2 regions of the Methylobacterium sp. P5_C11 genome follow, and region 1 is predicted to be linked to the other one. Evidence: riboswitches for the same ligand, from Rfam matches in the RefSeq annotation. Region 1 holds a riboswitch; the other holds the start of a gene.
The links. A riboswitch is a leader RNA that binds a small molecule or an ion and turns the genes downstream of it on or off. The one in region 1 is predicted to bind thiamine pyrophosphate.
Positions count from the first base shown of each region.

Region 1 (4,195 bases):
GGCACGCGAGGCCGATATTGGCGACCGCGCCGGTGCGCACGAGCAATTCCCGGGTGGCCGCCATGGGCAACGAGAAGGCGAGATAGATCACGATCGAGCGCTGTCCGCAGGTTCTCACGGCCTCGGCGATCGGACCGCCGGCCAGGCCGATCAGGGAGGCGGCCACCACGATCGCCAGTGCGCCAGCGGCGCCGAGGGCGAGGCTCACGAGGGGCAGGCTGGCGAGGGTGGGATGATCCGGGACAGCCGTCGGGGTCAGCGCGAGCCAGCCCTCCGCAGCCGCCCAGGCGGCGAGGCCGCAGAGGCCGAGGCCAGGGCGCTGCCGCGCGATGTCGGCGAGGCCGAAGATCCGGTCGGCGAACAGGTAGCCCGCTACGAAATAGACGTACCGGGCACAGAACTCCTCGATGAGCGTGGACTCGCTGCGGATGTCGGCGATCTGCAGGAGCGCGGCCGCGACCAGAAGCCCGGAGCCCGGCACGCGGCGCAGGGCCTTGGTGACGACCGAGAACACCGCCAGCAGGTAGATGAACCAGAGGCTGGAATACGGCTCGATCAGGGCGTGGACGAGGTGGGCCGCGAAGGCCCCGGGTCCGGCATCGCCGACGATCTTCCCGTATTTGACGACCGACTGGATCACCAGCCACAGCAAGTAGAAATAGGCGAAGTGGACGACCCGGCGATCGGAGAACAACCGCCAGTCACGGTCGATCACGCGGCCCAGGAACAGGCCCGACAACAGGAAGAAGTCGGGGATCCGGAACGGCTTCGCGAAGGCGACGATCGGGTGGAGGAACCCCTCGCCGCTCATAGCCTCGCCTGTCCCGGTGACGGAATGCATCATCACCACCAGGAGGATGCAGATCCCCTTGGCGATATCGACCCAGGCGAGCCGCCCGCCCGCATCCCCGACCCCAGCCATCGCCACACCCTCGAAACCGGGGCGATCCTGAACCCGCTCGGGTTGACGGCAAGGCCTGCAACAGCCGCGATCTTCGGACGTGCCGAACGGGCGGTAAACGGCGGCCGATCAGATCTTGCGCCGCGCCGCCCGACGGTCGCGGGTCATGCGGGTCGCGGCGTGAAAATCGTCGGGCTTTCCGCGGATCCATACGAGGAACCGACCGATCTCCGGATCGCTCCGGAGGGCCTCCATGTCGGCCAAGCGCCTGGCGATCTCCGCCTCGCTGTAGCGTGCGTGGATCGCCGAATGGCAGATCTGATGCAGCCGGACGGTGCCGTGGTGGGTACCGCCCTTCAGCTTCGGTGTCAGGTGATGGAGGCTGGATCGGGCGCGGCGCGGGATCGGCCGCTCGCAGAGCGGGCAGACCGGATCGGCTGGGCTCTGCCCGCCCGCAGTGTCCGAATCGTCCTCACGCCAGCGTTGCGATCGCCGCCCGACCACGGGCCTCTCCCCCTAAAGCCGCCCATCGGTCAGGTGCGGGCAGGCCGGCCGCACGAGCCGGCCGAACACCTCCGCGGCCTCGCGATCCCGCACACCCAGGATGGAGACGTGATCGCCCGGGACGACGTCGATCCGCGCCCGCGAACCGGCCGCGGCAGCGAGGCCGAAGGCCAATCTGACCGGCACCACCGGATCGTCACGGCCCTGCACGATCAGCACCGGCTCGCTTCCGCCGCGGATGCGCAAGTCCGAGCGGTACGTGTCGCGCAGGAGCCAGGTCGGGACCAGCGAGACATGCAGCCGCACGGCATGGGTCATCGAATCGAATGGCGCCTCCAGGTAGAGCCCGACCGACGACACCCGTTCGGCAACGGCCACCGCGATGGCGGCACCGAGGGAGTGGCCGTGCAGCAGGATCGGCGCGCCGGGCGCCCGTGCCGTGGCGGCCGCCGCGGCCGCCAGACCGTCGCGGATCAACCCGTCCTCGTCCGGGCGCCCGGTCGAGCCCGGATAGCCCCGATAGGCCACGCTGAGGACGCCCCAGCCCTGCGCCCGCCACGGACCCGCGGCGAAGCGCGCCGCGTGCGGTTCCGGGCGGGATCCGTTGCCGTGGAAGGTGACGACCACGCCGCAGCCCGGCCGCGGAGGACGCCAAAGCCCGTGCAGGGTCTCGCCGTCCACCGTCGCGACCGTGATCGCCGCGATCCCGGGAGGCACCGCCACGCGGATCGGCCGACCCTGAGCGCCCGGATAGAGGAAGCGTCGCTGGCCGAGCGCGAGGACGGCACATGCGAGGCCGCCGAACAAGAGCTCGGTGAGCAAGAGACCGGCGAGAAGACGCATGCGGGGTGGAAAATTCCGGGCGCGCGCGGGGTCGGACGAAGGGTTTTCCTGATGTGTTGTCTAAGGCAACCGGGGATGCATTGACAAAGGCGGGCGCGGGACCGAGTCTGGAAACGTTCCGAGGGGAGCCCCGCAGGGGGCTGAGATTGGGCGCATTGCCCTGACCCTTGAACCTGATCCGGCTCATACCGGCGGAGGGACGGGAACCTGCGGCCGCGCGTGGCGCGACCGGATCTCATCTCGGCCATCGCGTGGACCGGACCGCTCCAGAGCCAGGAGAGGCCCACGATGAACGCACCCGTTCTCCCCAAGGACGTGAAAGGCAGCCCCGAGACCGTGACCACGGGTCCGGTGACCGGATCGCGCAAGGCCTACGCGAACCCGGCCGGACGGCCGGACATCCGCGTCCCCTACCGCGAGATCGTCCTCTCCGATCCGAAGGAGGAGCCGGTGCGGGTCTACGACCCGTCGGGCCCCTACACCGAGACCGACGCCCGCATCGACCTCAATGCCGGCCTCCCCAGCGTGCGCGAGCCCTGGATCGCGGCGCGCGGCTACGCGGCCGTCGCGCCGCGGGCGGTGAAGCCCGAGGATAACGGCTTCGCGGGCGACAAGCTCGTGGCCCCCTGCCCCGCCGAGCGGACCATCCGCAAGGCGGCCCCGGGCCAGATGGTGACCCAGTACGAGTTCGCCCGCGCGGGAATCATCACCGAGGAGATGATCTACGTCGCCCATCGCGAGAACGTCTGCCGCGAGGCGATGCTCGCGGGCGCCGAGGCCGCGCTCGCGGACGGCCAGAGCTTCGGGGCCTCGGTCCCGCCGTTCATCACCCCGGAATTCGTGCGCGACGAGATCGCCCGTGGCCGGGCGATCATCCCGGCCAACATCAACCACACCGAGCTGGAGCCGATGGCGATCGGCCGGAACTTCCTGGTCAAGATCAACGCCAACATCGGCAACTCGGCCGTGACATCCTCGGCCGCCGACGAGGTCGAGAAGCTCGTCTGGTCGATCCGCTGGGGCGCCGACACGGTCATGGACCTGTCGACCGGCCGCAACATCCACAACATCCGCTCGTGGATCATCCGCAACAGCCCGGTCCCGATCGGGACAGTGCCGATCTACCAGGCGCTGGAGAAGGTCGGCGGCGACCCGCTCAAGCTCGACTGGGAGGTCTTCAAGGACACGCTGATCGAGCAGGCCGAGCAGGGCATCGACTACTTCACCATCCATGCCGGCGTGCGCCTCGCCCACGTGCCCCTGACCGCCCGGCGGGTCACAGGCATTGTCTCGCGCGGCGGCTCGATCATGGCCCGCTGGTGCCTCGCCGGGCACCGGGAATCGTTCCTCTACGAGCGGTTCGACGAGATCTGCGACATCATGCGGGCCTACGACGTCTCGTTCTCGCTGGGCGACGGCCTGCGCCCGGGCTCGATCGCCGACGCCAACGACGCCGCGCAGTTCGGCGAGCTGGAGACGCTGGGCGAGCTCACCAAGATCGCCTGGGACAAGGGTTGTCAGGTGATGATCGAAGGCCCCGGCCACGTGCCGATGCACAAGATCAAGGTCAACATGGAGAAGCAGCTGAAGGAGTGCGGCGAGGCGCCGTTCTACACCCTCGGCCCGCTGACCACCGACATCGCGCCGGGCTACGACCACATCACCTCGGGCATCGGCGCCGCGATGATCGGCTGGTTCGGCACCGCGATGCTCTGCTACGTCACGCCGAAGGAGCATCTCGGCCTTCCGGACCGGGACGACGTGAAGACCGGCGTCATCACCTACAAGATCGCCGCCCACGCCGCCGACCTCGCCAAGGGGCATCCCGCCGCGCAGCTCCGGGACGACGCGCTCAGCCGCGCCCGGTTCGACTTCCGCTGGGAGGACCAGTTCAACTTAGGGCTCGATCCGGACACGGCCCGGCGCTACCACGACGAGACCTTGCCG
Region 1 is NZ_JBFULS010000010.1:13,415-17,609, reverse strand. Features, by position in the region: gene ACXJKQ_RS07895 (acyltransferase family protein) at 1-922, opposite strand, end outside; gene ACXJKQ_RS07890 (restriction endonuclease) at 1,031-1,405, opposite strand; gene ACXJKQ_RS07885 (alpha/beta hydrolase) at 1,418-2,248, opposite strand; TPP riboswitch at 2,360-2,465, shown strand; gene thiC (phosphomethylpyrimidine synthase ThiC) at 2,537-4,195, shown strand, end outside.

Region 2 (4,195 bases), on a different contig from region 1:
GGCAGCGAGGCCTTTTAGGCCGAGCGCCGGCCCGTATCCCGGCTTGCTCGCCGTCGGAAAGATCGGGCTGAGCGTGACATAGTCGGCCCCGGCCTTTGCCGCAGCCGCGACCTCGTGTGGTGCGTGGGCCGACACGCCGATCAGCGCCTCCGCCCCCAGGGCCGCCCGCGCCGCCGCGATCGCGGCCGGAGCCGACCCGCCGCCGAGATGCACGCCGTCCGCGCCGAGGGTGCGCGCCAGTTCCACGTCCCCGCCCACCGTGAGCACGCCGCCCGCCGCCCGCACGCGTTCGGCGACGGCCTCCCCGAGGCGCCGGCGCGCCTCCGGCTCCAGATCGCGGTCCCGGAGCCAGATCCAGCGGCCGCCACCCGCCAGGATCGCCTGCACGGTCTCGGCGAGGGGGCGCGGATGCCCGTGGCGGTCCGTCACCGCCAGGAGCGGTGACGGCAGTCCCCTCACGAGCCGACGAGGCCGAGCTGCGGGCTCGACGGTTCAGCCCGGCCGCGGCGCGGGATCCGCCCCGCCAGATAGGCGTCGCGCCCGGCCTCCACCGCGCGCCGCATGGCGCTGGCCATCCGCACCGGATCGTCGGCCTTGGCGACGGCGGTGTTGATCAGGCAGGCGGAGGCGCCCAGCTCCATGGCGATCACCGCGTCCGAGGCCGTGCCGATCCCGGCATCGACCACCACCGGCACCGTGGCGCGGCGGCAGATCAGCTCGAGGTTGGCCGGGTTCGCGATCCCCATCCCGGAGCCGATCAGCGAACCCATCGGCATCACGGCGGCGCAGCCGAGATCTTCCAGGCGCTGGCAGACGATCGGGTCGTCGTTGCAGTAGGGCAGGACCACGAAGCCGTCGTCCACGAGGTGGCGGCAGGCCTCGATCAGCTCGGCGACATCCGGGTAGAGCGTCTCCCGGTCACCGATCACCTCGACCTTGATCCAGTTAGTGTCGAGGGCCTCCCGGGCCAGCTCCGCGGTCATGATCGCGTCGCGGGCGGTCTCGCAGCCGGCGGTGTTCGGCAGGAAGCGCTTGCCCTTGAGGATCGTCACCGTGTCGGAGCCGTGACCCTGGAGCGAGACGCGGCGGATCGAGGCGGTCACGACGTCGGCGCCGCTCGCCTGGACGGCGTCGCGCATGATCGCCTGCGTCGGATAGCCAGCGGTGCCGATGAACAACCGGGACGACAGGGTCACTCCGGCGATCGTCAGGCTGCCCTCCCCGCTCCCGGAGTGCAGCGGCGTGACGGTGGGGTTCATGCTCAACCTCCCTGCATGGCGCGGACGATCTCGACGCGGTCGCCGTCCGCGATCGGGGTCTGCTCCCAATCCCGGCGACGCAGCACACGGCCGTTCAGCGCGATGGCGACGCCCTGCGGGCTCTCGATGCCGCCCTCCTCCGCCTCCTGGCGGAACAGGGACTCCACGGTCTCGGCCGAGGAGTCGCGCGGCTCCCCGTTGACGAAGAGCTTCATGCCGAGGCCCTCAGGCGCTCGGGGCGTCCGAAGCGCGCCCGCGTGAAGGGCCGGGCCACCTCGGGCAGCGCGCCGCGCAGGACGAGGTCCGCGACGGCGTCGGCGGTGACGGGGGCGAGCAGGTAACCGTTGCGGTGGTGTCCGGTGGCGGCAACGAGGCCGGGGGCGAGTACATCGAGGATCGGCGCATCGTCGTCCGATGTGGGACGGTAGCCGCTCCAGACCGCCTCGACTTCCATCTCCTCGATTCCGGGCAGCACCCGGCGCGCGCCCTCCAGCAGGGCGTAGAGCCCGCCCGCGTTGACGCCGGGCCGGAAGCCGCAATCCTCCACGGTGGCGCCGACGATGAGCTGGCCGTCGCCCTTCGGTGCCATGTGGACCTGCTCGGTCCAGATCATCCGGCCGAGGGTGCCCGTACGGGCGGTGGTGCGCACGGCCAGGGACTGGCCCTTCAGCGGGCGGACCGGCAGGGCGAGATCCTCAGGCAGCAATCCGCCCTCCCCGCTCCAGGCACCGGAGGCGATGACCACGGTGTCCGCCGCGACGCCGTCCTCGCCGACCCGGACGCCGGTCACGCGATCCCCCGACCAGTCGAGGGCGCTGACGGGTGTCCGCTCCGCCAGGATGACGCCGGCCCGGCGGCAGGCCTCGGCGAGGGCGTCCATGACCAGTCGCGGGTCGACCTGGTGGTCCAGCGGGCAGTGGATCCCGGCGGTGACCGAGGGGCGCAGGCCCGGTTCCAGGCGCCGGACCTCGCTGCCCGGCAGCCAAGTGACGTCGAGGCCCGACCGGCGCTGCAGATCGAAGCGGAAACGCAGGCGCTCCACCTCGTCGCGGCCGACCGCAAGCACCAGGGTCCCGTCGGGCCGGTAATCGATCGCGCGGCCGGATTCGGCTTCGAGGGCGTCGCGGAACCCCGGCCAGAGCCGGAGCGATTCCAGGGCGAGGGGCAGAAGCGGGTCGGAGCCGGGCTCGTGCTCCGCCGCGGGGGCCAGCATGCCGGTGGCGGCGAGGCTCGCGCCGGACCCGATCGTCGCACGCTCCAGTACCGTCACGGCTCGGCCTGCCCGGGCGAGCCGCCACGCGATCGAGAGCCCGATCAGCCCGCCGCCGATGACGGCGACGTCGGTCCGGCCCGGCAGGCTCGCGGGTGCGGCGAAGCCGTCGGGGCTGCGGCGGCGACCGATCGGTGAGGCGGGGCGGTCGAGGGGCACAGGCATCTCCGCGAAGTGCCGTCGCGAGGATCGGGCCGGGTGCTTCGGTGAGAAGCTGTGACCTGCCCGTCCGGGCGGCCGCGGTCCAATCCCTACGCCGGTATGAGCCGGATCAGGTTCGAAGGATTTCCGCGCCGCAGGTCCTGACGGACGAGCCAGCGGTTTCTCAGCCCCTTGCCGGGGATCTCCCTGGAACGGGAAGAGACTTGGTCGTCCGCGCGGCCCTGGTCAACCCCGCCGCCGGTGAGGCATCCGCGCCGGATGGACATTCCCCGGTCTCAGTCACCGCTCGGATACCAAGCCGGACGAAATCCGGCCGCCGACGCCGGCAGGTCGCGCGTCGGGTACCAGCCCTTCACGGATCCTCGGCCAAACCGGCTCCGATGGCTCGGGCCGGGACGGGACGCGTGCGCACATTCGTTGTCGTCTGCACGATCGGCTTCCTGTCCGCCACGGCGTTCCAGAAGCTCCGCGAGCGCACCCGTGCGGATTCGGCTCCGGCGATTGCTGTTCCGCTCCCCTTGCCCGCCGGGGATAGCGGCGTGGTCGGCGTCGCGCTGCAGGCCGGCCGCAACGGCCATTTCTTCGTGAACGCCCTGATGGACGGCCGGGCTCTGCCGATGATGGTGGATACCGGTGCGAGTTCCTGCGCTTTCTCGGAAGAGGATGCCGACAGGATCGGGATCAGGGTCGCCCCGAAAGACTTCAACCGGGTCTGGAACACGGCGAACGGGACCGTCAACGTGGCGCCGATCCGGATCGCGGTGATGCAGGTCGGATCGATCACCGTGCGCGACGTCGACGCCGTGATCATCCCCCGCGGGCGCCTCACCACGAGCCTGCTCGGGATGTCGTTCCTGAAGCGCCTGCGCGATTTCAGTGTCAGCGGCGCGACGATGACGCTTCGGGGCTGAGCACCCATGGGGACTGTCGAGAGGCACGATCCGGATCTGGCCGGATTGGCGTGCTGAGACGGACTCGCCGGTCGCCACCTTTGCGTCCGCAGCATCCATCGCGCCAAGATGCTTTGGAGCGATGTCGATCGCTAAATAATTCTCCAGAATTTCAGCCAATACGTTTAATCAAATTCTGATGGCAGCAGAATTGTCTACCCATATTTGGAATTAAAGCTTTCGATTAACGATCAGACACGCCGCGAATCGATGTCGCTTCGAGACTCGAATTGATGCATTACATGCTGTAGCGTCATATTGCGTTCAAGTCTGCATCCGTAGATGTGTAAAAACGCGCGCTTGTCATTCGGTGCGCTTCGGGATTTGCGAGTATGAATAAGTTTGGTCAGACAATCTGTTTGTCGATGATTGTGAAGAATGAGGCGCACGTTATTCGGCGATGCTTGGATTCTGTTCGCCCTATGATCGATCATTGGGTGATCGTCGATACGGGCTCGACGGATGGCACTCAGGACGTCATCCGCGCGGCAATGGCGGATCTGCCGGGTACGCTGTTCGAGCGGCCCTGGGTCGATTTCGCATACAATCGATCG
Region 2 is NZ_JBFULS010000028.1:41,185-45,379, reverse strand. Features, by position in the region: gene ACXJKQ_RS16055 (thiamine phosphate synthase) at 1-459, opposite strand, end outside; gene thiG (thiazole synthase) at 456-1,259, opposite strand; gene thiS (sulfur carrier protein ThiS) at 1,262-1,474, opposite strand; gene thiO (glycine oxidase ThiO) at 1,471-2,694, opposite strand; TPP riboswitch at 2,760-2,888, opposite strand; gene ACXJKQ_RS16035 (retropepsin-like aspartic protease family protein) at 3,096-3,602, shown strand; gene ACXJKQ_RS16030 (tetratricopeptide repeat-containing glycosyltransferase) at 3,974-4,195, shown strand, end outside.
Region 2: linked by a shared signal. The riboswitch ahead of thiO (glycine oxidase ThiO) and the one ahead of thiC (phosphomethylpyrimidine synthase ThiC) in region 1 are both predicted to bind thiamine pyrophosphate.